DNA from 3 places in the Halalkalibacterium halodurans genome. Region 2 is predicted to be linked to each of the others. Evidence: predicted binding sites of a transcription regulator. Region 2 holds the regulator's gene; each other region holds the start of a gene.

Region 1 (9,951 bases), 1.6 Mb from region 2:
CTAGAATCACTAGGGTACTCTTTCATTTTTCTTATTTCAATCACAGCAAAATCTTCAAAAATCTGTATAAGTTTCTGTTCTGTAAAACCTAATCCACCTTGAAGACTTTGCTGCCGATAAACATCTAAGTCCGATATAGCAGCTCCACCCAATGGTCCATTTTCGATAAAACAGGTCAAACCAAAATGTCCTCTCTAAAAGACATAATAAGTCCTCGTACTTTTTGATTAACTGTACCATAGTATCCTACCTTTCTTCACGCTTCATGTCCCTTTATGTCTATTGTATATATACAGTCGGGTTAGAAGATCTCAGCTAGGTTAAAAATACGTTAAAACAACAAAAAAAGCGGTTCTTGTTACCTATGACAATAAGGTGCTATAGACGCGGATAGCAGGTTATGTGTTTCATATTTTAGCACTTCTAATATCCAAATGAACCTGCTCCAAATCATTAAGTACAGAGGAAACGAATGCTGTAAAAACGTACACTTAATGAGAAAGTTTGATTCATACTATGACAAATGTTACGTGAATATTTCAGAAACACCTTCTGTAAGGGATTCATGTTATACTCATTACAAACATTTCCTACTAGATTCACAATGGTAAGAAGGCAGGGGGAGATGAAGGAATCTTACTGCCTTGCAGGCCGCTTTATATTGTCATTGAGAGTGGAATTAAATCGAATAGAAGGAAGAGATTTCTAATGATCCTAGTTAGCTCATGCTTAGCCGGCCGTCACGTAAGGTACAACGGTTCTCATTGCCTTAACGAAAAGATTGCAGCTTTAATCGAAGCTGGAAAAGCGACTATGGTTTGTCCAGAATTGCTCGCTGGGTTTTCAACACCGAGGGAGCCAGCAGAAATTGTTGGTGGGACTGGAGAGGATGTTCTCAATGGGACAGCAAAGGTGATCGAAAAATCGGGACGAGACGTAACAGATCTTTACATAAAAGGTGCTTATGAAACGTTAAAATTTGCCCAGGAAGTAGGTACCTCCGTCGTTGTGTTGAAAGAGAACAGCCCTTCTTGTGGGAGCACTAAGATCTATAACGGAAAATTTAAAAATGAGACCATAGCCGGTCAAGGGGTTACGACGGCCCTGCTTGCCAAACATAACATTCGCGTTTTGTCTGATGAAAACTGGCTAGATGCATGTGGTCCTATCGATCTAGAAAACCAATGAATATGATTTAATCGTTGCCGTTTCAACATTAGAGCATGTTGAATCAGAGAATGTTTTTGAAAAAGTCATTAAAAAAATGGCATCGGGAACAAAAAATGAAGGAATAAACTGTATCATTGTTAATTCAGAAGTAGAGAAATTGATATAAGTACAAACGAGAAATTAGATGCGATGATGGAAGTAAACATGAAAACAAAAGATATGTTGAGTAAATTAAGGCAAAGTTATAATGGTTGGGAAATAGTTAATCAATTAGTAAAACCATTGGAATATAAAATTGTTCGTGATGAGAGAGATGTATTGTTAAAAACAAATGCAATCACTTTCGCTGTAAAAAAGAAATAATTTTTCACTAACACACAGGAATAGACCATGCCATTAAATTACGAAAGACAACAGATATACTGTAAAGGAGAATTACGCTATTACAGGGGTTAGTCAGGCCGTGTTTTATCACAAGCTAAAGGAAATAAGAGAAATAATTTGAAGTTATTTCATGTGTGACCCCTCAATCCCCGAATCGTTTCCGTATCCCTTTTACTTATTTGTTGTAAAGGGCCTTGTTAAAGAGTGAGCTTCTTTCTTGACACCCTTTGGTTTAGCATCTAAACTAAACATATGAAAAATAACAATCCTTTACAATCAGAAAACCATGCAAGTCTTCGTCTCGGACGGTTGATCTTACAGCTCCGAAGGTTAGAGAGTACACCGCGAACGTTCGGCCGCGCTGGAGCTCTGACACCGAGTGAGATTCATACGATCGATGCAATTGGTACAGATGAAGGACTACTTATGAAAGAACTCGCAGAGCGGCTCGGGGTTACGAAGGGAGCCGTGTCACAACTCGTCGACCGATTGGAAGCAAAAACACTTGTGAGACGAACCGCACACCCAAAGGTATCTAGAGGGATTCAAGTCGTACTTACCGACAAAGGAAGGGAGGCATATCGTGCTCATGCTGATATGCATGCAGCATTCTACGAGGAATTGCAACAATCGTTCACGAAAGAGGAAATCGCCATTTTTGAGCAATGTGTTTCAAAGCTTCGCGATATTTTAAGTGAATAATGTTTGTCTAATAGTTTAGCTGCTAAACTAAATAAATGATAGAAAACGAGGGGAAGTCATGCCAAATTCACCTGCTCAAGCTCCCGATCCTAATGAGCAACAGACTGGACGCATCCAAGAGTATATCCATAGCCCTATAAAGCAAAAAATCTTATATAAACGCACCTTACTGATTGTTATCATGTCACAAATTTTTGGCGGTGCGGGCCTCGCAGCGGGGGTCACTGTTGGCGCCCTTTTAGCTCAAGACATGCTAGGGGGCGACCGCTATGCAGGCATACCAGCTGCCCTATTAACGCTCGGTTCAGCTGCGGCTGCCTTTTTTGTTGGTCGATTATCCGATCAGTTCGGTCGACGAATAGGGCTAGGAACTGGCTTCTTGTTAGGGGGAGTCGGTGCGATCATCGTTATCTATGCGGCCGTAAGTAACAGCGTCATCCTTCTCTTTCTTGGACTGCTTCTAAACGGTGCAGGAAACGCCACCAACCTACAGGCGCGTTATGCAGGGACTGATTTAGCAAAACCGAAACAACGAGCAACCGCCATTAGTATGGCGATGGTCGCGACGACATTTGGTGCCGTTGCTGGTCCAAATCTAGTGAATGTGATGGGAAATGTAGCTGGTTCCTTCGGTGTTCCGACTCTGGCTGGACCGTTTATATTAGCAACGGTCGCTTATTTACTAGCTGGGTTCATCTTTTTTGCGTTTCTCCGTCCAGATCCATTTCTCGTTGCAAAAGCAATCGTCAAACAAGAGGCTGATCACGAAAAACATAACCATTCAACCCAAACAACAGAGAAGCCACTTACTGAAAAGATGTCAACCATCGCAAAACGGGGGATCATTGTTGGAACGACGGTCATGGTCTTAACCCAAATGGTCATGGTAGCGATTATGACGATGACACCCGTCCATATGCAACACCACGGGCACGGGCTACAAGAGATCGGTCTTGTCATTAGCATTCACATTGGAGCCATGTACCTTCCATCTCTTGTGACAGGTGTTCTCGTCGATAAGCTCGGACGAACAACAATGTCGGTAACCTCTGGCGTCATTTTACTTAGTGCGGGACTGCTCGCTGCGGTTGCCCCTGGTGATTCGTTAGCCGTTTTGATCATCGCACTCGCCTTGTTAGGACTCGGGTGGAATTTAGGGTTAATCAGTGGAACAGCTATGATTGTCGATGCAACCCATCCTGCAACCCGAGCGAAAACGCAAGGAACAATTGATGTTCTCGTCGGACTGTCGGGCGCAGCAGGAGGGGCTCTGTCCGGCATGGTCGTCGCCCAATCTAGCTATGCTACTTTGTCGCTTGCAGGAGGGAGACTTGCCCTTGCTCTCGTCCCGGTCATGATTTGGTATTTGAAGAAAAATGCAAGAGCATCATAAACCTAACTATGAAAAAACATGTTTTGTTACACTCGCAAAACATGTTTTTTCTAGATTAACGACAGATGCCGCGATTCCATTAAGAAATTAAAAAAAGAGAGGGAGTTCCTTTTATGCAAAAAACAAAAAAGCTGTCATTCCAAACACGAGCCAGTGGGCAGCATCAAACAAATAAAAAAGATGTCGCTTCGAGTCTCTCTTATAAATCCATTGTTCGACTGAAAAAAGGAGATTAACAAGCACACCGATAAACGGGAACAGTAAAAAGAAGTTTACGGTTGGATAGATAAGAGGGACAAGGGCACCAACGGCGATCACAACATAAAAAAGAACCGCAAACTCTTTCCTTTCATGTTTATAGCCCCCATTCTTTTTTGAGATTTGTAGCTTTGTCTTTAAAAAGAACCTCAACATAATCCACAAACTGAGCATAATCAATAAAACAATTACTCTCATCTCATTGGCCCCTATCTTGGTTTTGGAAATGTATCTTAATGTAAGTATATCGTAGCTCCATCCTTTGAACAGGGGGGAAGTAACATCTCATAAAAAGATAGGGAACTTTTTCAAAATTTATGTCTAAAAAATTATGTCGAATTTGTGATATTTTTCACGTAACCGTTTTAATTTCGGGCACTTTTTTTTCGAAAATGATAGGATGAGTACACATCCATAATGGCTCAGGATTTCGTCAACCGTTTTAGCTCTACATATTCATTATTTTATTGTCAAAGAAAGGTGATTACAGTTGAGTACACCATCGATCATTTTCAAGTGGATGGCTCTAGCGATGGTCGGTCTCGTATTAACTGGTTGTGGTAATTTAACTGTCCTAGACCCACAAGGTCCAGTGGCTGAACAGCAAAGCGATTTGATCATGTTATCCATTTGGTTCATGATCTTTATTGTGTTAGTCGTATTCGTACTGCTGACAGTTATGCTCGTTAAATACCGTGACCGCGGGAACAATGACCATTACGACCCGTCAATCGAGGGGAGCCACAAGCTCGAAATTATTTGGACTATCGTGCCAATTATCATCGTTACCATTCTTTCGATACCGACCGTGACGACCATTTATAGTTTAGAAGAGGCGCCAGAGGTGTCTGAGGTAAATGCCGAAAACATCCAAGTTGAGCCGCTTGTCATTCATGCGACGAGCGTGAACTGGAAGTGGATATTCAGTTATCCTGAAGAAAACATCGAGACCGTCAATTATGTTAACATTCCCGTTGATCGTCCCGTGCTGTTTAAATTAACATCTGCTGATTCGATGGCATCTTTTTGGGTACCGCATCTCGGTGGACAAAAATACAGTATGGCCGGCATGGAAACGGAATTGTATCTGATGTCTCATAATACAGGTACTTTTAACGGTCGCAACTCAAATTTCACAGGTGAAGGATTTGCTGAGCATCGCTTTGTTGTCAACGCCCTCACCGCAAGAGATTATGATGCTTGGGTCGAAGAAGTTCAGACGGAAGCTCCGCCATTATCGGAAGAAGAGTACGCACATCTGATGGTTCCTGGCCATGCAGAGGAGATGACATTTTCTTCTACGCATCTTGAGTTTGTCAATCATGCGGATGATCCCACATACTCACTTGAGAAACGAGCAGAACTCGGATATGAGGCATTAAATCCGCACTCAAGGGAAGGAAAAGCATATGAAATGCCTACACTTAGTCAACCGATCGACACGACTAGAACGTATGAAGTCGAATTGGATGATGAGTGATGGTGCAAACAGCGGAAGAGAGGAGTTTTACCGTTGAGATGGGATGAATTTATTGTAACGGGTGACCCGTTAATCCTTGCTGCGCAAATTTCTATCGGACTATCCGTGATTTTGACAGTGGTCGCCCTTACGTACTTCAAAAAATGGAAAGTGCTTTGGACAGACTGGATCACAACGGTTGACCATAAGAAAATCGGCATTATGTATATCGCATGCGCCTTGTTAATGCTATTCCGTGGTGGTGTGGACGCCGTCATGATGCGCATGCAGTTGGCTGCTCCAAACATGACGTTTTTAAATAGCCAACATTACAATGAAATCTTTACGACCCATGGCACAATCATGATTATTTTCATGGCGATGCCGTTTTTGATCGGCTTAATGAACGTTGTCGTTCCATTGCAAATTGGGGCGCGCGACGTTGCTTTTCCGTTTTTGAACAATTTAAGTTTCTGGACGTTCTTTTTCGGAATGGCCCTTTTTAATATTTCCTTTATTATCGGGGGCTCCCCTGCTGCAGGTTGGACGTCCTACTTTCCGCTTGCCTCAAACGACTTCAGTCCTGGGGTCGGACAGAACTTTTATGCGCTCGGACTGCAACTTTCCGGAATAGGAACTCTGGCAACAGGAATTAACTTTCTCGTCACGATCTTAAAAATGCGTACAAAAGGCATGACACTCATGAAAATGCCGATGTTTACATGGACGGTTCTCATTACATCGCTCATTATCGTCCTCGCATTCCCGGTATTAACGGTCGCTCTGGCGATGATGACGTTTGATCGGTTATTCGGCACAGCCTTCTTTACGTTACAAGGACAAGGACTTGATATGCTTTGGGCGAACCTGTTCTGGATTTGGGGTCACCCTGAAGTGTATATTGTCATCCTGCCGGCTTTCGGGATTTTCTCGGATATTATTTCGACCTTTGCCCGTAAGAAGCTGTTTGGCTACAACGCGATGGTCGCTTCAATTGTTGTGATTTCCTTTTTAAGCTTCCTTGTATGGGTGCACCATTTCTTTACGATGGGGAATAGTGCAGCTGTGAACTCCTTTTTCTCAATCACAACGATGGCCATTTCGATCCCAACCGGCGTGAAAATATTTAACTGGATTTTCACGCTCCATAAAGGAAGGATTCGCTTTACCGTACCGATGCTTTGGTCCATTGGGTTTATCCCGAACTTTGTCATTGGTGGGGTAACAGGGGTCATGCTCGCGATGGCCGCAGCTGATTACCAATATCACAACACGTATTTTCTCGTGTCACATTTCCACTATGTACTCATAGCTGGAACCGTATTTGCCTGCTTTGCTGGTTTGATTTACTGGTATCCGAAAATGTTCGGGCACCGTTTAAATGAAACGATAGGTAAATGGGTATTCTGGGTTTTCATGATCGGCTTTAACGTATGTTTCTTCCCGCAGTATTTCCTAGGACTTGATGGAATGCCGCGCCGGATTTACACGTATTTAGAGTCGGACAACTGGTTCTCGCTTAATGCAATTTCGACGGCAGGTGCCTTTATGATGGCCATCGGATTTGCCCTATTTGTCTACAACATTTATTACAGCTGGCGTTATGAAAAGCGAGAAACGACGGGAGACCCTTGGGACGGTCGTTCGCTTGAATGGGCAACATCGTCTGCAGTACCACCATTTTATAACTTTGCAAAGTTACCGGAAGTCACTGATCGTGATGCCTTTTGGACGATGAAAGAGAAGGGCATTCGTCTACATGCCGATACGAATTATGAGAAAGTCCATATGCCAAGCAACACATGGCTTGGGTTTGTGATGAGCTTTATAATGTTTATTGCTAGCTTTGCCCTCGTCTTTAGCTGGTTTCCACTGGCGATCATTAGTGGCATCGGGATCTTTATTTGCATGATCCTTCGTTCGTTTGATTACGATGAGGGGTATTACGTAAGCGCAAAAGAAATTCAAGAAATCGAAAGCAAAGCGAAGGGGGCGTAGCGAGTGGCGGCACATGAAACGATAAATCCGAATCAACCTCTTGAATATCAATCAGCTGAAGGCCGCAACAATATTTTAGGCTTCTGGATCTTTCTCGGTGCTGAATTCGCTTTGTTTGCAACATTGTTTGCTTCTTATTTCGTCCTTGTGGATCGCAATGCTGATGCTGTCCGAGCAGCAGACTTGTTTGATTTGAACCTTGTGCTCATCATGACATTTTTGCTGTTAACAAGTTCGTTCACATGCGGGCTCGCGATTCACGAGATGAGAGCCGGGCGAATGAACCGGATGTTCGTCTGGATTGGCTGGACTCTCCTTTTAGGTCTTGGCTTCGTCGGCTTTGAGATCTACGAATTTGTCCATTATGCCCATGAAGGAGCAACACTATCAGCAAGTGCCCATTGGTCTGCGTTTTTCCTTCTCCTCGGGACACACGGCTTGCACGTATCCATTGGAATTGGCTGGATTGTGCTTCTCGTCATTCAAATGAAAAAGCGCGGATTAACGCCACGAACAACATCGAAGTTTTTTATCGCAAGCCTTTATTGGCACTTTTTAGATGTCGTTTGGATTATGATTTTCACAGGCGTATACTTGCTTGGAATGGAGTGGATGTAAATGGCACATGAAAAAGAAACAACGGCCACTCACCGTCACAGCTTTCCTTGGATGCACGTTGTTGGCTTTGCCCTTTCGATTATTTTTACGCTTTTGGCCGTATGGGTTATGAGTCAGACGCATTGGTCATGGAATGTTCGTGTGATCGTCATTTTCATCTTTGCCTTCATCCAAATGACGGTCCAGCTTCATATGTTCATGCATATGGGGGAAGGGAAGTCAGGAACCGTACAGATCGGTCATACGTGGTTTGCCATCGCCATTGCGGTTATTATTGTCGTTGGCTCTTATCTCGTATTAACGACAGGCCACCTTCATACCGATCATGAAAATCACTTGGATCATGGAGGTCATGAAAATCACATGAACCACGGGGAGCACGAAGATCACGAAGATCACTCAGGACACTAAATGAAATGACCTCGGTATTAGCCGAGGTCATTTTTTCTATAAACCCTAGTCCATTGATTCCGTGAATGTGCGAGATTTTGGACGAATGTGCGGATATGCATACAATACAAGAGCCGCAAAATGGGCAATAATAACGTTTACAAAAAAGGCCGTAAGAAAAACGGAGTGATGAAGGTCAAATAAAAACCCTTCAAACATGTGACTTAAAGCCAACACCCACATGATAATAATAAACGGGATACTCGTTAACGCTATTTTTCGATGTTCAAGCCACAAAAATAATGGTGTGGCGCTTGCAACTAGCATATAAGCAAAAAACAAATCCATAGACAACCACTCCTTTCAGGCTTGAGCATACAAACAAATTGTGTCTAGATTGTGTCTTTAGCTAACTGTATCTTATCACAAATTTGTCACAATTGAAAGCGTTTACTGAAAATGAGGCTGATGCTTATCACTCTCATGAAGTCATAAAAAAGAAGGAGAGACACGTGAACTATCCCATACGAAAGTGTTGCTTGCTTCGATTTGTGTCCAAGACGTTTGTCATATTTTGAAAAAATACGTAAAATTCATAGGTTTATTGCCCAACGATAAATTTCTGTTTACACTTTAAGAATGCTGCACTTCTATAAAAAGAAGAAAGGATTAGAAACAATCGCTTTAACCTCTAATGATTCTATTACATAAAGGAGAAGAGAACTTTGTTTCAATGGAAAAATCTTTTTAAAGGAATGGCGATGGGAATTAGCGATCTTGTTCCCGGAGTCAGTGGCGGAACGATTGCATTAATTCTCGGAATTTATCAATCTCTAATCACCGCCATTAATGGTTTAACAACAAAACAATGTAAAAAGCATGTCATGTTTTTAATTCCACTTGTGATTGGAATCGGTTTAGCCCTGCTGACTGTTAGCCATATTATTAGTTGGTTGCTGAACGAATACCCTCAGCCGACGTTATTCTTTTTTATCGGCTTAATCATTGGAATCGTGCCGACCTTGTTAAAGGACATTAACTTTATACAATCATTTACCCCTATTCATTATGGGGTGCTACTTCTCGGTGCGATCATTGTTGGTGCTACAACCCTTCTAAAGGACAGCTCGCCTACCACCATTATGGACCAGCTTGCTATAGGGGATTATATCCTGTTGTTTTTTGCCGGTTGGCTAGCGAGCACTGCGATGATTTTACCAGGGGTCAGCGGATCGTTCATTTTTTTACTCTTAGGGGTTTATCCAACAGTTATTCAAGCTCTATCTACCTTTAACTTAGCTGTTCTATTCACCGTTGGAATCGGAATTATTCTCGGACTTGGGATTACGAGCCGGCTTATTTCCTACCTGTTTGTACAGTACAAAACAGCCACATACGCGCTTATGATTGGTTTTATCGCTGGGTCTGTCTTTGTCATCTATCCTGGGATGGCTGGGGACTTTTTTCTTATCTCACTTAGCGTGATTGCTTTTGCTCTCGGCGGAGGAACAGCGTATATGCTGCATATATATAAGAATAAGCAAGCAGGGGCGAATGGATAGGGTGAAGAATAAGAGTG
Region 2 (9,951 bases):
TCCAACATACGGCCACCGATCGACATCGTCAGTCCCGTAAAAAGGGCAGAAGGTAAGAATACAAGTCCTGTCATAATCGGGCCATAATCGTATACTTGCTGGAGCAAAAGCGGCACGAGAAAAATTCCCGCAAATAATCCGATCGATGAAATACCTGCTACCCATATACTTAAAGAATAGGCTGGGATGCGAAAAAGGCTCAAATCTAAAAGTGGCTGCTCTGCACGTTTTTCCACTTGCACAAACACGTACAGACACAACGCTCCAAGTAACAGTAAAACCCCGTTTATCCATTCGGTTAAATGGGTTAAATCCGACATCCGACCGAACGCTAAAGGAATCGAGCCAACTCCGGCCGTCACAAATAAAAAGCCCCAACGATCCAGTTTGATTTGTCCACTTCGCGCGATTTTTGGTAGATAAATGACGGCGGCAATAATGCCGAGTAGCCCAAACGGAATGTTAACTAAAAAGAGATATTTCCAATTGGATGTCTCAACAATAAATCCGCCAAGAGTCGGGCCAATGGTCGGCGCCATCATGGAGGCAACGCCCCATACGCCCGTTGCTAAGCCCCGCTCATTTCGCGGAAACGCATCGAAAATGAGCGTCATGGACAAAGGCATCATGACCCCACCACCAATTCCTTGCAATCCGCGGAAGACGATCAAGGAAGGTAAATTCCATGACAATGCGCCAAGCAAAGAGCCGAGCACAAAAATGCCAAGACCGAGAATATATGCCTCTTTTTTTCCGATCTTATCACCTAGATAGCCTGTGAGCGGCATCGTCATCCCCATCGCGACCATGAAGATCGTGATGACCCAGCCGGTGGCAACGGCATCCGCTTCAAAGACGTTCATCAATTGAGGGATGGCAGGGTTAAGCATACTATTATTTAAAATCATCGTGAATGAACCGAACAAGACGGCACAAACGACCATCCATTTTTTCGGAATGTTTTTCATCATCTGTCACACCATTTCGCTTTTCGAAATAACTATTATCCATCTTAACAGATTTTCGATTAGAATGTCCTGATTTTAGCCCATGTTAGAACAGTTTCCATTACATTTTACTGTTACAGTTATCATGAGTTTGTCTTTCCGTTAATAGAAAAAAGAGCTAGTAAGCCTAGCCCTCCTCCTGTCTATATTCTTCTTGCCTCAATTTCTCTAGCTTTTGTACTTTTCGATATGTTAAGTGTGATACCCAAATGCTAAATTCGTACAGCAGTAATAGAGGTACCGTAACCATTAAATGGGAAATTAGTTCAGGTGGTGTAATAAAACCTGCGACGACTAGTAAGACAAAAAAGGCATATTTCCGTACACTGCGCAAAAATTCCGGGGTCACGATTCCAAGTCTTGTGAGGAACATAACCACCACCGGCAGTTGGAATAGCACACCGAACGGCATCGTAATCTGGAACAAAAACGTAAAGTATTCATTGATCCCATAAAGCTCGTTAATGTGTAACCGTTCCGCTAATCCCCCGATAAATTGGATCAGAAACGGAAACAAAATAAAATAGGCAAACGAAAGTCCACCAAGAAATAGGAAAAATGCAATCGGTATATACGCTAATGTGGCCTTGCGCTCGTTTTCATGAAGACCTGGACTGACGAAGGCCCACAATTGATATAAAATAATGGGAAATACAAGAATAAACGCACTCGTAAAAGCAAATGTCATATAGACCCGCAATGGATCTGTCAATTTGAATGCGTTCATCGGAAGGTCTTGTGCCGTCGGTGCGCCTTGTAAATACGTAATCATCGGTGTTGCCAGAAAAAATCCGACAACCAAGGCGATGGCAAAAAAGACGACGATGATTAAAATCCGCCGTCTTAACTCGGCGATATGGTCCATTAAGGACATGTCTCGTTCGTTCATACAACTACCTTCCTACTGTCCGTTCTGTTGATTCTCGTACTTTTTCTTATCGTCGTCCTCGTCCGCTAAGCCCTTTGTAGCATTTTTAAATTCACGCAATGTGTTTCCTGCCGCTTTCCCAAGCTCAGGCAATTTTTTCGGTCCGAAAATAAGCAACGCAACAAGTGCAATAATAAGAATGCTACCTGCACCTAATCCTCCAGGCATACTGACACCCCCTTCTTGTCCTATATCCTATTATAAAGGATAATGCTTTAAAAAATAAATGAGCGCCTGCAATTCAACCGATAAGTCAATATGGTGAACACGAACGTGCTCTGGCACCGCAATTCTTGCTGGTGTAAAGTTCAAAATCCCTTTCACTCCAGCGTTTACGAGACGGTCTGCTGTTTTTTGGGCAACCGCAGCAGGCACTGTTAAGATCGCCACCGATACGTCTGACGTTATTTTGTTCTCTAAATTGTCAAGATTTTCGATTTTTACACCACTAACAGTATTCCCTATTTTTTCCCGATCTACATCAAACGCCATGACAATTTGCGTATGATTGTTTTTTGAAAAGTTATAGTTTAACAAGGCGGTCCCTAGATTCCCTACACCGATGAGCATGACCTTCGTCAGCTCATCCTGATGAAGCGTCTTTCGAAAAAAGGTTAGCAAATAATTGACGTTATAGCCGTAGCCTTTTTTTCCGAGTGCACCAAAATAGGAGAAGTCACGCCGAATCGTCGCTGAATCCACCTTGACTGCTTCACTTAGCTCAGATGAGGAGACCCGTTGTTTTCCTGAAGCGTGCAAATTTTCAAGAAAGCGATAGTATAACGGTAAACGTTTAGCCGTTGCTTGTGGAATTTTCGTTGGTTCGTTGTTCATAGTCTGCCCCCAATTATCTACACGTCCTTATTCATGTCGTTTACTATTGTACACTATTTTCTCAAACCATGTAATCGTTTTACTTTCAGAGTCGTTTGTTGTTGATCGACCGGTATTACGGTACACTTAAAATAGACAACAAATGAATGTAGGATGATAAAAATGATTGTATTGCAATGTGTGAATATCACAAAATCGTTCGGGGCCGAAACGATTTTGTCGAACATTAAGCTTGAAGTAAAAACAGGAGATCGCGTCGCCCTTGTCGGCCGAAACGGAGCCGGGAAGTCGACGTTATTAAAAATCATCGCGGACAAGCTCTCCTATGATAGCGGTGATCTCATCATTCCTAAAGGTGTAGAAATCGGCTATTTAGAGCAGCATACAGGTTTAGAATCCGACCTCACGATATGGGACGAGATGCTGTCTGTCTTTGAACCGCTCCAGCAAATGGAACGGAGATTGCGGAAAATGGAAGAACAAATGGCGAACCCTTCTCTTTTAAACAATGCCTCGAGCTACGAAAAGCTCTTGGAGGAATATGACTCATTGCAAGTGGAGTTTAAAGATCGTGGCGGTTATCAATACGAGGCAGACATCCGCAATGTTCTCGCTGGTTTGCAATTTGCTGATTTTCCTTACCATGAAACGAAAATCGCCACTCTAAGCGGTGGGCAAAAGACACGTCTTGCTCTCGGAAAGCTATTACTGACAAAGCCTGACTTGCTTATTTTAGATGAACCGACGAACCATTTAGACATCGATACTCTATCATGGTTGGAGCAATATTTATCCGCGTATCCTGGGGCGATTTTGATCGTCTCCCACGATCGCTATTTCCTTGATAAGCTCGTGACGCAAGTCTATGAAATCTCACGAACGAAATCAACGAAATATGTCGGCAACTACAGTCACTATTTAGATGAGAAGGCACTTCGGTATGAGCAGGAGTTAAAAGAGTTCGAAAAACAGCAAAAAGAAGTGGCAAAGCTTGAGGATTTTATTCAACGTAACATCGCCAGAGCGTCGACAACAAAACGGGCGCAAAGTCGACGAAAAGCCCTTGAACGGATGACGAAACTAGATCGACCGAACAGCGACGAAAAATCGGCTTCCTTTTTCTTTGATATCGAGCGACAAAGCGGTAATGATGTTCTCCGTGTTCGCGATCTTACGTTCAGTTATGACGGAGATCCCCTTTTTTCTAGGTTAGATCTTGACCTAAATCGCGGAGAAAGTGTTGCACTCATCGGACCTAACGGTGCAGGAAAGTCAACGCTGCTAAAGCTGTTAACTAAAAAGCTTCAAGCTGAGCAGGGCACCATTGAGTATGGAAGTCACGTAAAAATCGGCTATTATGATCAGGAACAGGCGAACTTGCACTCGAACAAACAAGTGCTTTATGAGCTTTGGGATGATTACCCCCTTTTACCTGAAAAGGACATCCGTACGGTTCTGGGAAACTTTTTGTTCAGCGGCGAAGACGTGCTAAAAGTGGTGTCTGATTTGAGTGGAGGCGAAAAGGCACGCCTAGCGCTCGCCAAACTTATGATGGAGAAAGCGAACTTGCTTATTATGGACGAGCCGACCAACCACTTAGATCTCGATAGTAAAGAAGTGTTGGAAAACGCGTTGATCGATTATCCAGGAACGCTCTTGTTCGTTTCCCATGATCGTTATTTTCTAAACCGAATGGCGACACGAATTATCGAACTAGATGGAGGACAACCATCTGTCTTTTTAGGAGATTATGATTACTATTTAGAGAAAAAGCAAGAAATCAAAGAGCGGGAACGACTCGATGAATCATCTTCACATGCCGCAGCTGCCTCATCAAAGAAAGGGAGCTTTGAACAGGACAAGGAACAAAAGAAACGAGAGCGCCAGCGTCAACGGCGAATCGAACAAATTGAAGCCTCCATTGAGGAACTAGAGAAGCAACTGTCTACACATGAAGAAGCCCTCTGTAATCCGGAAGTGTTTACAGATCATGAGAAAGCTCTCTCACATCAACAGACCATCGATGAAGCGAAAAAAGCCGTCGATGCCCTCATGGAAGAATGGGAGCTTCTCCATGCAGAAGAAGGATAATAAAGCTCCCCCAGAAGACAACACGTTTTCAAGGGGGAGTTTTGTTACATCTCTTTTCCTTCGCTCATCATTTTCCCATTTTGCATTTGGGCAAGCAGCCAATAATAGTTCGTGGACACGATGAAAAACATGGAGGTTGCAGCCGCTACTACCCCTGAATCGTTTAACAACAATAGGGCTACTGAAGCAACAATGCCCCCTTTTAAAAACAACGATTGACCAGCGTCATATTTTTTGGCACTTTGCGTCCAGATCAGAACACCGAGAAGAAGGTAGCTCGTCACAAAAAGCTGTGTCCAGTTTGAATAGCGAAAAATCGTCATGTTCATGGCTACCTTTCGTTTCATTGTTTGAAGGACGTACTGGATATCTCCAGAAAGCAGCCGCTCATACGCGTCACCTATATGTGTAGACGGGCTATTCATTTGTAAAACAAACAGTAACAAAAGGGTGATGAGAAGTGCGCCCCCACTCACAATGACTAAATTCCACTTTGACAGCTGTTTTCCAATGAGCGTATAACCGACAAAGGCACACGCAATCCCCGCCGACAGCGTAGCTCCAGCATTCGCTCCAAACTGACTCATTCCGAGCATCATGAGTGTAAATCCGCTCACCACAAACACAATCACTAGCCGTTTCCACAGCTCTGTTTGCCAAACAGCTCCTGTGATGAGAAGAACAGCTGCAGCTATGTACAATCCGGCAAATTCATTGCCAATCCCATAATAACGGGCCCCTATGATCGGATCATAGCCAAGATACGAAGTGGCAATGAACGGGCCACCGTTCATTAAATCTATGCTGATCGCAGCAAATAAAAGAAATCCTAAAAGCCAGATCGGTTGTGCGCTTAGTTGTGTCGCCGTCCACCCCAAAATAAGGGAACATCCAATAACCGTGAGCACGAAGAGATATGGGCCAACTTCGTGCACGAATGGCGTCAATACTAATAGCCAAAGTGGCGTACTAACGGCCGAAGCAAGAATCATTTTCATCCCTAATCGCCAGCGTGGGTTCCCTTTTTTTACCCAACTTCCGATGCTCGCCACAAGAAGCATGACGACAAGCATTGTAATATAGCTAGATAAGACCGCCCCACGTGTACGAAAAATCGTAAATCGCTTATTCACTTCAGAGACAATTGCCTCTTTATCGTTTTCTACACTATCTACTTGAAACAGAAGGGGCCTCCCTGTCATTTGTGGGTCCGGACTAATATGAAAGTACGATAGGATCGTTGGCGCCACGTCAACATTGGCAAGTACATCAGACCTGCGAGTAGAAGCAGAATACGGACTACCTTTAAAGCCGCTGCCCCAAAAATAAGTGGGGGCTAAACGCTTCTTTTGCTTATACGCCTCATCGTGCATGATCGGGGCAAGAAGCCATACATCAGAGGCAGAGCCTGTCGTCACGTTGTGAATAAATGTCTCTAGACGATAGAGCTCCTTAGCCCGCTTCTCTGCAAAAATAGCTGATGGCATGTTCTTTTTCTGATCAAATAATCGGTACAGATCCCCCCACTCAATTACAGTGAATGCTTTCGAATCGGTTTGGTCACGCAGCTTTGAGAGCAGTGCCTCTTCGTTCATCGCCATTCCGTGCGGTGCACTCATTAGGGCTCGTACCGTTCCTTGTAGATCACCGGTAGCCCTTCCTTGACCATCCATGACAAACAAAGATCCGTAACGATGTGGTTCTGTTGCCGTATCGCTATGTCCAAAAACGTTCATTGTCACATCGTGTTGCTTTAGTAACGTTCCGAGTCGACCAACGAGATGGCCTTGAGCATTTTTTTTAACCAATTGAGGGAGGTAAGGATGAGAAAGCTGGCTTTCTTGCTTTTGACTAAGCCACTGTTGCATGATGGCTTCCACCGGTTGTCCTAATACGAGCTCCCCTCGTTCAAACGCATTCCAATCACTTACCCCTTCTCCTCTCGCTCCAAGACTCAATGTCACTGTACTATTTAGGTAAGAGTACGGACCATCGGATCGAATATTCATCGCCGCCAAGTGTCCCGTTTCCCACATATCTGAATGCTGCCCATGTTCTAACAACCACTCTACTTCATCAAAAGAAAGGGATGGAACGAGAAGAAGAATCAGATTGCTTGTTTCATGTTCAAAGGCTTCAGCTAGCGACGAACACCCTAAAATTAACATTGATGCTAATAAACACGAATAAAACCATTTCATGATAAATGCCCCACTTTAGCGATTTTTCTACATATCCACATTTTTCACAGGATTACTCACAGATAAAATTAAGTTTTTACAAGGAAAATAGGTGTTATCCCCAAAACACCCCATTTATCCACAGCATTTTTGTGCACAACTTAAAGTCCATTCCGTTCCCTATTTTTATTAGTTTTCCACTTCATCCACATGTTTGTGGATAAATATTATCCGGACGATAGTCGGGACTTTTTTTTCCTTAAATCCTCTAAAGAAAGAAAACTTACCGATGTCATAACAATTAAAAACCCCTTTCTAGTTTTTACTCCTAGAAAGGGGTTATACATCGGTTAATCGTTCTCTAGCTCTAAACTTGGCTGGCCGTTTAAATCCATACCAGCAAACGTCTGTTGCTTGAATTTTATACTTGCTGCTGCACCAATCATGGCGGCGTTGTCTGTACAAAGTGAAAGAGGAGGAATCACTAAATCGATTGGCTCTTTAAAAAATGCTTCCTCTAGAGCAGTACGTAATCCTTTGTTGGCAGCAACTCCACCCGCAAGGAGCACCTGTCTGACCTTATACTCTTCTGCTGCTTTTTTCGTTTTTGTCACTAGTACATCAATCACACTGGCTTGAAAGCTGGCCGCTACATCCTCTGCCTGAACGTTTTCTCCTCGCTGCTTTGCATTGTGGAGCGTATTAATCACGGCTGACTTTAAGCCACTGAAGCTAAAGTCGAACGAGTCAGGCTCCAGCCACGCCCGAGGAAATTGGAGCGTATCCTCCCCGTTTACCGCTAGTCGGTCGATATGCGGGCCACCTGGATACGGAAGACCTAATGTTCGGGCCACTTTATCATACGCTTCCCCTACTGCATCGTCACGAGTTTCACCAATCACTTCAAACTCCCCGTGATTCTCCATATAGATCAATTCGGTATGCCCGCCGGAAACGACAAGGGCTAGTAAAGGGAACTCTAGCTCCTTTAGCAGGCGATTAGCATAAATATGCCCAGCAATGTGATGGACTCCGATAAGAGGGAGTTGATGGGCAAAGGCGATCGCTTTGGCCGCATTGACACCAATGAGCAAAGCTCCAACAAGTCCAGGCCCTTCGGTAACAGCAACCGCTGCTAGGTCAGCAAAGTCCACTCCAGCCTCATGCATCGCCTCCTCCACAATGACTGTAATTTGTTCCACATGATGGCGGGAGGCGATCTCAGGGACAACACCGCCAAACCTTTTATGGCTATCAATTTGCGACGAAACAACATTACTTAAAATGGTGGTTCCACTTTCAATCACAGCTGCCGATGTTTCATCACAACTCGTTTCAATCGCTAAAATCAATTCTCGTTCATTCATGACAACATCACCCACATGACTAGTGCGTCCTCTTGATTATCGGTATAGTAGTTTTTCCGAATGCCCCCGGCTTGAAACCCAAATTTACGGTAAAGTCGTTGAGCAATTTCGTTTGAGATTCGCACTTCTAATGATAATTTTTTCGCTCCCAATAATCGGGCAAATTCCAGGATGTATCGAAGCAAAGCCTCGCCGCGCTTTTCCCCACGATAGTCGGGATGGATCGCAATATTAGTAATATGAGATTCATCATAAACGACCCAAACACCACAATACCCGACAATTTGCTCTCCTACTTCATATACGACATAGCGGGCAAATTGATTATTTGTAACTTCATTTATGAACGCTTCTCGACTCCACGGAACGGTAAATGTTTGCTCTTCTACACGAACCACCGCATCCACATCATCAACAGTCATAAAGCGGATGCGCTCTTTCTTCTCAACCATTGTTTTCATCCTGCCGTTTCGCTTCACGCCATTTTGCTTCTGCTTCTGCCAATTGCAAATAGCTTGGTGCAAATGCATGAAGGTTTTCTATCGGTGAACGCTGTTGTCCTAAACGGCCAAGCTCCGCAGGACGAGGTAACGAGTGCGTGAACGGGGCCCTTTTCACTTTTTCACCAAGCACAGCCGCAAATGTATCGTAATGCATGCTCACATCCTGACCGATTAGGAGCACATCTTCGCCTGCTTTAGCTAACATTCTCGCTAGATCTCCTGCCAAAATCAGTCGGTCTGCTTCAACCACGTCTACTTCTTTCCCATTCCATCGATACGTCCCACTGTAAATTTGCCCCCGTCTCGCATCAATTAACGGGACAATTAATTCTTTCGCATAGTAGCCGTGCTGTGCCATCACCTCAAGACTCGACACCCCCACTAGCGAGATACCTAACGACCAAGCCAACGTTTTGGCTGTTGTCACTCCAATACGAACCCCTGTATAAGAACCCGGCCCTTGGGCGACAACGATCCGCTCAAACTCATTAGGAGCTACGCCCACCTCCTTCATTAATGACTCGATGGCAGGCATGAGTCGCAGTGAATGATTTTTTTTAAGGTTTGTCGTCACTTCTCCTACTAACTGGTTACCGTCCAAAATGGCAACTCCCATTACATAGGTGGACGTATCAATCGCTAACGTCTTCATGATCCAATAACTCCTTTAATACCTCTTCCCAGCGCTCTCCGTAGGCTGTAAATGAAAGCTGGCGTTCGTTTTCCCCTGCATGAGTAATCGTAATCGCTAAGCGAACAGGAGGTAGCCGCCCTTCAATCAAGCTGGCCCATTCCACGACCGTCACTCCATCCCCGTGGAAATATTCATCAAATCCAAGGTCCTCTTCCTCTTCATTTAATCGATAAACATCCATATGATAGAGGGGTAATCGTCCTTTGTATTCACGAATAATTGTAAACGTCGGGCTCTTGACGACACGTTTTATGCCTAAGCCAAGAGCAAGTCCTTTTGTAAAGCTTGTTTTCCCTGCACCCAAATCTCCTTCTAGTGTAATCACATCTCCGGCAAGAAGCTTGTCT
Region 3 (9,951 bases), 350 kb from region 2:
AAAAACCACCTGAAAAGCCAGATGGTTTAAGCACCTCTTTTTACAGCATAAGACTCGGTGATCCTTTTTTGCGATAGCCAAACTAAAAGCACGCTGCACACAAGCATCAAGCACCCACTAACGATAAAAGGAACGCCTAAAAGTTCGGTGACAACACCTGAAATGAACGAGCCAGCAACAACACCGAGAGAAAAGACAGCGTAAAAAATCCCATAGGCCTTCCCGCGATCTTCATCTTGAGACGCAGTTGACACCATTTGATTCATGGACGGAAAAACAAACGCAAACCCAATGCCATAAGTAACCATTAGGACTACCGCTAATGATAACGTGTGGATAAAGCTTAACAACATAAGGGATACTCCAATCAACCCTAATCCTAGTACGACCAATCGCCCAGGGTATAGTCGCTCATACACTTTGTTTAGCGGGGTAATAAAAATAAATAGCGCCGTTATGCCGTAAATGCTTAAAAGCATCCCCGTTGCGGCAGACGTTAAACCTAATTGGGTCACGAGTAGTGGTAATGCGAATGCAAGTGTTCCATTGCTGACCATTAAAGCAAATGCAGCAAGGCACGCTTGCATTAGACTTACGTTCTTCAGTAGCGGACCGACATGCCCCCAGGACACCCGTTGACGACTTGTGGCTTTTATCGATTCTGGGACAAACTTGATCGTTAATCCGACAGATAGGAAGAACAGGATCGCAACGAGAATAAACACGTACTCCGTCCGGGATTGAGCGGCTAAAATCCCACCTATAGCCGGCCCCGTAATGGCGGCAATCCCGATGGAGGCCCCAGCAAACGCCATCGGCTTTCGGCTCTGTCTTGCCTTTGCTTGGTCACCAATTAAGGCAAACGCGGCTGGGATTAAAACACCACCGGCTAGCCCGTGCAATAATCGGGCGAAGAATAACTGACCTCCTGTTTGAGCAAGGGAGTAAAGTAAAAGCACGCCCCCCACTGCCAGCATCCCCATGTAAAGCATTCGTTTGCGTCCGAAGCGATCAACCCAGTGCCCACCGATGATATTGCCCACCATATTCGCTAAGGAATAAATCGCCACAATACCACCGACTAACGTTTCTGATGCTCCTAGACTTAGGGCATAAGGGGTGATAATCGGCAGTTGGATAAATGTATCAATAAACGCAACGACTAAAATAATATAAATGAATTTCGTCATCATAAATCCCCTCTTTTTTACATTATAACGTAAAATCAACCCAATCGAAGTCGTTAGATTTTGTGAACAAATGTGGGGATGAATCATAACGATAAAAGGAGCTGCATCGACGGGCAGCTCCATCCACTATTTCATTAACGCGTATACGTAAACCATTCAGTCGTATATTGGGGTCCGAGCTTTTCATACGTGAAGCTATATTCAAGTACATCGCCGCTCGATAAATTCTCGACAACCCGCTCCCATTCTCCGTTCCGTTCGGTCATCCGATAATTGAGTTGTTGACCATTGTTCACTTTTAAATGTACATCCACATACCGTGCTTCTGTTGTCGGCGCAAAAAAGATCGTCACTTCATTACCTGTAATCCCTCTAATTCCTGCTGTGTAATCAGGGTGTGTATGCGAATCGCCATTCCCTTGACCGTTTGCTCGGAAAACAAACCAGTTCACATTCATTAAGTCATACTCGTGACTCCCTTTAAACACTAAATATACATCGTAGGTACCAGGTTGAATTTGCACATTTCCTGTCACCGTCTGCCACTCCTGCCACCCGCCGGTATTCGGTACCTGTACGGCTCCTAAGAGCGTTCCTGTTGGGCTTCCTGTGCGTATTTCAATCCTTCCTCCCGGTGTATCACTAGCTACGCGAACTTCAATAGAGGAAGCGCCCCGTTCGAAATGAACGCGCTCATACTTGACCCAATCACCATCGTTAATCCAACCGATGTTGTCTCCGCCACCGTCATCGTCCGTCCCTTCTGTCCGAATGCCGCTCATCGAATCATACGCCTCCGCCTGAATTCGCTCGTAAGGATTTTTCAAATCTGGCTCTGAAGGATCTGGGTTTGTGGGGCCGTCCCCGTTGCCAATATTAAAGCTATGTGGCTCCACTTGAATGGAATGTCCATCGGAAAATTGGACCGTGATTGGAGAGTCAGAAAAGTTATAGGCAATATACGTTCGAATACCATTTTTATTAAAGACGGCGTAAATCGGGTGATTGGCCGTTACCGTTGGGTCCACTCGTCCAAGTTCAGCTAAATTGTGATTCCAATGATACGTCTGTGCTTTCGTGCTACCACGCTCAATAATTTTTTCATTTCCTGGGTCAAACAAGCCGTAGTCATCGATCGAAGCTTCCATTTGTTGAAGAGCATCGTCTGGATTGGTAAAAGCTCGGTACATCCAAACGAGATTTGACCATAAGTTCCAGTCGGTGGAACCGATATCTCGCCGAAGCGCTTCGTAGGCCCGGTCGACATAGTCAGGGTGGTGTCCAAGATACAGCGAACCACCATGGAACGGCAACCAGTTAATCGCATATTTTTCCACCTTTCCTGAATTCCACCACGTAGCATGATCCATTTTTCCGCCCCAGTTAATCGTTACAATTTCAGGTCCATATTCCTCAGGGAAAATCTCTTGATGAACATCAAAGAAGTATTCATTGATCGCGCTCATCTCGGTCGTGTACAAGTAAATCGCTCGGTCTCTGAGCGCCTTATTCCCTGTGGCTTCCGCCCATAGGATAACATTTGTCCAAGCGTGCATCGCTTCCGAGGAAGATTCCTGATTGTTCCCCGCATCAAAGGTAGCAAGCCCGTCCGCCCACGAATTCCCCGAGTACGGGTCAAACATTCTTAAGTATGGAAACAAATCATCGTCTCGATCGGCCATAAAGTCGCGGATGAGTAAATCGATCATCCCACCCCAATTTTCGCTTTTCGCCCACTCTTGGTCTGCGCGGGCAATTTCGGCTGCAGCTTTGACAAAGTATCCGTAATGGAAATGATGGTCATTGATTCGCGTCGCAGAACTGTGAGCCGCGTGATAGCCTAAAATCGTTCCCCAATTTTCGTTGTAATAAAAAAGATTTTTCCCTTTTAGTTGACCACTAGCATTCGTCGCCTGTAACCAATCCTCTAAAATGTCTTTTAGCTCTCCGCGAAACTGTTCCGCTAATTCATACTCGCCCATTTGATCAGCAATTGGCGCAAGAGTAGCAAGCTTTCCTATATATTTTCCTAGCTCATACGTATCCGAACCGGTTGGGTAATCAGATGTAGCATCATGAAGATAACCGATCAATCGCTCCCGATCGTAATCACCTAAATCCGGCAAGGAAGGGAGCACACCCGGATAGGTTAATTCGGTCGTGAAGCGCTTACCTTCTAGTCCAATCATCGTGCCGCGGATGATCTTGTACTGGTAGTTCTGAAGTAGCTGGTTCTCAGAGGATGAAGCCAAGTGGCGATATTGATGTGGATATAATGCAAAGATCGTACCGTCGGGCGCTCCTTGCACCTTTGCCTCTGTTGTGACCTCAAATGTGGTCGTTACTGTTCCCGTCGCTTCGTCATATGTCCAGTCAGCTACGGCGTCTCGAACGACAGAGTACGCATACTGCTCAAACTTCGCTAGCATGTTTCCGTCCTTTTCCGGGAGCTTCGCAATGGCGATATAATTGGCATTGTTCGTAAGCGTTCTTGAACCGATACCAGACCAGTTTTGTCCAGGGGGAGCAAATGCCGCATAATGCTTATGATCATGGGTCGAGAAGCCAATGACATGACCGTTCATTTCCCATACATCTGGGGCAATATCAAAGTCTAAAACAGCACTTCCTCCTTCATATTCGACAAAAATGTACGGAGATCCGACCCCGTATGTAACGGCCATTTGTTGAGCGCCATTTTCAAGTAGCCCTCGCACATACCAATCGTTATAGTCGTCGACGACAGCCTGCTCAAAATTGGCTGTTCCAGAATGTTTAATGATAAAGTCCGTTCCAATCGCGCCATGAATGTGCCACGTTCCTGCTTCACGGTTTTCATGGACGACCATATTGTGCGGGGCATCATAGAATACATGTAACCCCTCTGGCCGATGGCGAACACTAAACGGGTGAGGATATTGATTCATCGAAAACCGGTCAACTGCTAACGATCCCCACCATGAATTGGTTTGCATCGGTCCTGTTACACGATCTGAGCGATAAATGGTTGCAGGCGGCTCCCCCTGCTGACCCCGAAAGCCCGGATCATTAATTCCGCCAAAATCAATTTCCGGAAACTCGGTCGCATAGCTTCCTTTCCCGACGCTCACCGCATGAGAGGAGGCCGAAGCTCCTGTTGGAAACAACAATATGATCACCACCAATGCGAAAAGTAACTGAACGTTTTTCCCCTTCATTTCCATCCCCCTCTTTTAAAAATATACGTATCCTTCTTACCACTCCAACAAGTAAAGCGCTTTCGGAAATAACAAAGAAAACCTCCTCAAAGGCTACGATAGTCGACCAAATGTTGGTCACCTCTCTTTTACTAACACTGGCCAATCCCCACTCCTTTCTCGGCTCAAATACATCCTTCACAAAAATCAACGATTGAAAGCGCTTTCGTCTGTTTATATTGCCAATCTACCTTTTTTCAGAAAATGTGTCAACGAAAAATGCCTTTTATTTTGAATATTACGTAAAATTTAGTCGAATGGCCTAAGAAAAATACGAGGAAAGACTTACAATCCGAATAGCCACGAAATCGCCAAAAACAGGAAGAAAAAAACGCAGCTCTAAAAAAACGATTTAGGTGTACAGTGGCTATACATACGAGCAGATCATCAACCACCTAAACGCTAACTATCGCGAACTTCTTCGCTATTGCGATGTATTAGTTGATGGGAAATACGAGCAGAGTTCACGAGATTTAAGCTTGCTGTATAGAGGAAGCTTAAATCAACGAATCATTAACTTACATGAGGCAATCCCCCATTACGTTTAACGTAAAGCAACCTCTTCATGTTCAAAATGTGATATCCATCACAATCTATTTAAGCGAAACACGCTACAGTAATGGTATCACCGATGTTAAGGAGGATGGGAATGAACATTCAACGGAAAATGAAGACGGGAGATATTGTGACACAATTTCCGAAAGCGAACCAGCTGTTTAAAAAGTACCGAATTGATTTTTGTTGCAGCGGAAATCAACCGATTGCAGATGCCATTCAACAGCTGAATTTGGATGAGGGCAAAGTACTGTCCGAGTTGCAATCCCTTTATGATGCGTCTATCGCCATGCAAAATAAGGAGGTGGACTGGACTCAAGCGGAATACTCAGAGTTAATCGATTATATCGTCCAAGCACATCACGCCTACCTATACGAAACATTGCCTGAGCTGTCCCAATTTATCACAAAGGTTTACCGGGTTCACGGCCACCATCGTCCTGAGCTCTCCGAAGTACATCACTTATTTCACAAGTTAAAGGCAGAATTAGAACACCATCTAATTCAAGAGGAGGAGCACATTTTTCCGAAAATAAAAGCCTTTGATCAGTCGGCGTCTTTGCTCGATTTAGAAAACGCGACCCAAGCGATTGATCAATTAGAAAAAGAGCATGAAACTTGCGGCCACCTATTGAAAGAGCTTCGGCACGTAACGGACGATTATACACCTCCGGAAGGGGCTTGCATGACATATCAGTTAACGTATCGTAAGCTGGATGAGCTAGAAACGGATCTGTTTCGGCACATTCATTTAGAAAATCATATCTTGTTTCCACGATTGCTCGCGGAGTAAGAGAAAACGAGAGGCTAGGACATACAGTTAGTGACAGGTGTTTTTATAAGGAGTTGTTTGTTTCAAAATCACTTGCCGCGGGCAAGGTTTCAGCTAATCGGGGGAAACCGCCCCGATGGATCTTCAGCTCTTGCTTTTCCCGCAGGCGTCTCGTGATTTTGACCATCAACTTGGAAACGTCCATCGAGTTATGCGTAAACACAAAAAGGTACTTTGACCGTATTCGTATGATGTGGCTAGCTCAACGGCATGAGCCTCGTTTCCGAACCATTAAATCGGTTCCGTGTTCATCCCGAGTTTGACCTTTTGGCTAGTTTTGTCCCATCCTTTTCGTTTACTCAATTTTTAGAGCCGTTTTACTTGATTGAGATCATGAATCATAATCCCGCTGCGATCAATTGAAAGCAAGTTGTTCTTTTTCATTTCATTGAGGGTGCGATTAATCGTTCCCTAGAGGTACCAATAAGGTTGGCAAAATCCTGATTCGTAATCGGCAGTTGGATGTAAACACCGTCTCCTTTTTTCACTCCGCGCTCCGCCGCAAGATTGATTAATGCGTGCGCTAGCCTATGCTGAACGTCCTTTGAGATGAAAGATTGAATTCGTTCCTGCAGTTCTATGATCTTGCTACCCATGATTTGCATCAGTTTCATCGTTAGCTGTGGATCATGGCGAAGCAGCTCGTCAAAATCATCCACCCGGATCACGACTAATTCCGTATGTTGTAGCACCTCAACCGTTACGGGATAGGGTGAGCGGTCGAAAAAGCCGACATGGGGGAGCATCTCCCCATCCCGGAGCAGAGAAATCACTTGTTCGTTCCCCGCTTCATCGATCTTGTAGGCTTTCACCAACCCCGATTGAATAAAAAAGACCGCCTCCCGTTCCTCCCTTCCATCAACACAAAGGCCTTCGGCTCATAGGATCGCTTCATCGCGATTCGAGTCAACCGCTCAAACTCGTCATCGGTCATCTCTTGGAATATTGGAAACTGCTTTAGAAATTCCATCGGCTTCCTTCATCCTTCTCTATGCTTCTTTCTCTCAACCATACACGAGTTGATGAGACTCCTGGCAGATTAGATAGCGGGTAATGTTCATAAGGCGCATGATACGATAAAATTTACTAGGTAGAGTCATTATAAAAATTGCAAAGATAATAAAAACAAAAAAGATATGTAAAAGAAGGTACGGTACTATGAGGCAAATCAAATTAGGATCTTGGACAATTTTGTTCGATAAAAGTAAAACTCAAAAATTTTATGAGAATGATCGTTTGATCACTGAAAGTTGTGAATGTGACTATTGCGCTAATTATGTTCTAGCTTGTGAAAATCTTCCCTATGAGCTTAAAGGGCTCTTCTTAACTTTCGGGATTGACCCTCGTAAAGAGGGAGAGATCTCTCATTATATGGAGAATAAAGATGGGACACATTTTTATGGTGCCTTCTATCATTTTGTCGGTAAAATTATTAAAAGTCCCAAACAATGGGAAGCTGACAGTGGAGTGGCATATCCCATCTTTACAAAGGATAAAGGGCTAGAAATATCTTTCAGCGAAGATTTATACCTTGTACCTAATGGGTTTCCTACACCCACTGTTCAGTTAGATATACAACTAAATGTTCCATGGTTATTAAGCTAGCGGAGGCTCTGGTTTCAGAAAAACCTCCATTTCAAATAGGGGTTGATTAATCGTACTATGCTCCACTATTTTTTCACAATGATCGCCGCCGCTATCGCAGATAATCCAACAACAATTGCAAGTGGAGTGGCACGCGCAACTAACGCTTCTGCTATGTACCCCTGCTGGTAGACAACCATTAAAGAAATCGACGCCACTAATAATATAGAAAAGATCAACCATTTCACGATTTGTTCTAAAAGTTCCTGAATCCTCTCCATCATATCTCCTCTACTTTCTTACCGATAGTTCCTACTACAAGTCCGACCATCCATTCATTACTTTAACCTACAATGGCTTTGAGCATGTTTCGTTTTTCTTTCTGTGTAACCTGTAGCATAGACTCCTCTTTTCATGAGCTCGAAAATTCTTCCCATCCCTGTGATGTATTTCACAATACCCCTGATTGACTTTTTGTAAGATGAAACTGTTTACAGCTACCGTTACTTTCTCTATTGAAAGGAGTCCAATTACGATGATTGATCGACAAAAACGACAATTACCTCTTCAATCGTTTAGTTTAGTCGTCGGGTTTATGGTGTGGGTGTTGATTTCGGCGTTAATGCCTCATATTCGCCAAGACATTGAGCTGACCGACAGCCAGATTGCATGGGTGACGGCTATCCCTGTCGTTCTCGGTTCCCTTCTTCGCATTCCCTTAGGGTATTACACGAACAAATTCGGTGCTCGATTAACGTTCATGACGAGTTTCCTCTTGCTTCTATTTCCCGTCTTTTGGCTCAGTGTGGCTAGTTCATTGGTAGATTTACTAATCGGTGGTTTTTTTCTCGGAATTGGCGGAGCTGTTTTTTCGATCGGGGTGACGTCCCTGCCAAAATACTATCCAAAAGAGAAGCACGGCTTTGTGAATGGGGTTTACGGTGTTGGCAACATTGGAACCGCAATTACCACCTTTTCAGCGCCTATTTTAGCGCAAACGTTCGGATGGGAACAAACCATTCGTATCTATCTTGTCCTCCTCGCCGCTTTTGCGCTGTTCAACTTTCTTTTAGGTGATCGGCATGAAGCGAAGGTGGACGCCCCTATGAAGGAGCAAATGAAAGCAGTGTATCGGAATCGGCTTTTGTGGTTTTTCAGCTTATTTTACTTTATCACATTCGGCGCCTTTGTTGCCTTTACGATCTATTTGCCAAACTTTCTCGTCAACCATTATGGGCTCACTCCGGTGGATTCTGGGCTTCGCACCGCAGGGTTTATCGCGCTGGCCACCTTCATCCGGCCTGTCGGAGGTTGGCTGGCGGACAGGATGAACCCCCTGATTTTGTTAATGTATGTTTTCGCTGGGTTTACTCTCTCTAGTATTGTATTGGCCTTTTCGCCAGGGATCGAAATGTATACAGTCGGTGTGCTAACGGTTGCGGTATGTGCGGGAGTTGGAAATGGGACGATATTTAAGCTCGTTCCTCTCTATTTCTCGCAGCAAGCGGGAATCGTCAATGGCATTGTCGCAGCTATGGGCGGGCTCGGAGGATTTTTCCCTCCGCTCATTTTAGCGATGGTGTATCAAGCAACAGGACAGTATGCCATCGGGTTTATGGCCCTCTCAGAAGTGGCCCTTGCTAGCTTTGTCCTTGTCGTCTGGATGTACTTTCAAGACTTACGAAACACGGGCAACGTTTTAAACAAGTCGATGTAAATTGAGCCTGGGCACATACGCTCAGGCTCCTTTTATCGTAACACGTTCACCGGATTGTTCGTTTTACCAAGCCCCAAGCCGCAATTTAAACGATAAAATAAAATTACTTCCACATGATTTTTTTAAAGGGGTGGCGCATAATGAATGTCCCGGTTCGATCTTCTGATAAAGACTTGCTTTCCGATGACCTCCATCATTTACTTCAACAGCTTAGTACACGAAAGAAAATCTGGAAAGATACGTATCTATTTCAAGAGGGAATGGAAGCTGAGGAGCTTTATCTCATTCAGTCCGGCCTTGTGCAAATCGAAAAACTAACCGCCGATGGAAAAGAAATGACGTTGCGCATGTGCAAGGCAAATGATATCGTCGGCGAGCTTACGCTTTTTTCAGAAGAAGCAAAATATATGCTTAGCGCGAAGGTTCTTTCTGACGGCGAAGTGTTGGTCATTAATAAAAACAAGCTCGAAAAAGAACTCGTGGAAAATGGCGCATTGACGTTTGAATTCATGAAATGGATGAGCACCCATTTACGAAAAATCCAATCGAAAATTCGCGACCTTCTCCTTAATGGAAAAAAAGGCGCACTCTACTCAACCCTCATCCGCCTTGCAAACAGCTACGGCATTCAACGAGTTGATGGAATTCTCATTAACATCGTCCTCACAAATCAGGAATTGGCGAATTTTTGTGCGGCCGCTAGAGAAAGTGTGAACCGGATGCTCGGTGAGTTACGGAAGCTAGGTGTCATCTCTATAGAACCTTCTGGGAAAATTGTGATTCATGAACTCGATTTTTTAAAAAACGAAATTGATTGCGAAAATTGTCCGATTGACA

The links. Region 2 encodes Rex, which represses fermentation and respiration genes when NADH is low (regulators of the CRP and FNR family bind a similar motif). Its sites were predicted from a motif close to TTGTGAAATATTTCACAA; they were not measured.
Region 1: a site for Rex is predicted at 4,248-4,265, ahead of qoxA (cytochrome aa3 quinol oxidase subunit II). Genes of this name have one in related genera too.
Region 3: a site for Rex is predicted at 5,001-5,018, ahead of ric (iron-sulfur cluster repair di-iron protein). Genes of this name have one in related genera too.

What each region holds. Positions count from the first base shown of each region.
Region 1 is NZ_CP040441.1:2,215,518-2,225,468, forward strand. It holds gene FED51_RS10715 (hypothetical protein) at 1-179, opposite strand, end outside; gene FED51_RS10720 (2-thiouracil desulfurase family protein) at 709-1,188, shown strand; partial or broken gene FED51_RS21750 (class I SAM-dependent methyltransferase) at 1,184-1,533, shown strand; gene FED51_RS10730 (MarR family winged helix-turn-helix transcriptional regulator) at 1,807-2,256, shown strand; gene FED51_RS10735 (MFS transporter) at 2,315-3,649, shown strand; gene FED51_RS10740 (DUF4181 domain-containing protein) at 3,761-4,105, opposite strand; gene qoxA (cytochrome aa3 quinol oxidase subunit II) at 4,428-5,387, shown strand; gene qoxB (cytochrome aa3 quinol oxidase subunit I) at 5,421-7,364, shown strand; gene qoxC (cytochrome aa3 quinol oxidase subunit III) at 7,368-7,982, shown strand; partial or broken gene qoxD (cytochrome aa3 quinol oxidase subunit IV) at 7,983-8,300, shown strand; gene ywcE (spore morphogenesis/germination protein YwcE) at 8,439-8,720, opposite strand; gene FED51_RS10770 (DUF368 domain-containing protein) at 9,098-9,934, shown strand.
Region 2 is NZ_CP040441.1:614,449-624,399, reverse strand. It holds gene FED51_RS03145 (MDR family MFS transporter) at 1-968, opposite strand, end outside; gene tatC (twin-arginine translocase subunit TatC) at 1,135-1,896, opposite strand; gene FED51_RS03135 (twin-arginine translocase TatA/TatE family subunit) at 1,909-2,103, opposite strand; gene FED51_RS03130 (redox-sensing transcriptional repressor Rex) at 2,134-2,769, opposite strand; gene FED51_RS03125 (ABC-F family ATP-binding cassette domain-containing protein) at 2,932-4,860, shown strand; gene FED51_RS03120 (hypothetical protein) at 4,905-7,061, opposite strand; gene tsaD (tRNA (adenosine(37)-N6)-threonylcarbamoyltransferase complex transferase subunit TsaD) at 7,391-8,407, opposite strand; gene rimI (ribosomal protein S18-alanine N-acetyltransferase) at 8,404-8,859, opposite strand; gene tsaB (tRNA (adenosine(37)-N6)-threonylcarbamoyltransferase complex dimerization subunit type 1 TsaB) at 8,852-9,562, opposite strand; gene tsaE (tRNA (adenosine(37)-N6)-threonylcarbamoyltransferase complex ATPase subunit type 1 TsaE) at 9,543-9,951, opposite strand, start outside.
Region 3 is NZ_CP040441.1:264,232-274,182, reverse strand. It holds gene FED51_RS01400 (MFS transporter) at 27-1,193, opposite strand; gene FED51_RS01395 (glycosyl hydrolase) at 1,325-4,387, opposite strand; gene FED51_RS01390 (4Fe-4S cluster-binding domain-containing protein) at 4,783-4,974, shown strand; gene ric (iron-sulfur cluster repair di-iron protein) at 5,076-5,774, shown strand; gene FED51_RS01380 (Crp/Fnr family transcriptional regulator) at 6,194-6,625, opposite strand; gene FED51_RS21290 (hypothetical protein) at 6,622-6,783, opposite strand; gene FED51_RS01375 (hypothetical protein) at 6,972-7,418, shown strand; gene FED51_RS01370 (hypothetical protein) at 7,484-7,678, opposite strand; gene FED51_RS01365 (nitrate/nitrite transporter) at 7,933-9,114, shown strand; gene FED51_RS01360 (fumarate/nitrate reduction transcriptional regulator Fnr) at 9,255-9,951, shown strand, end outside.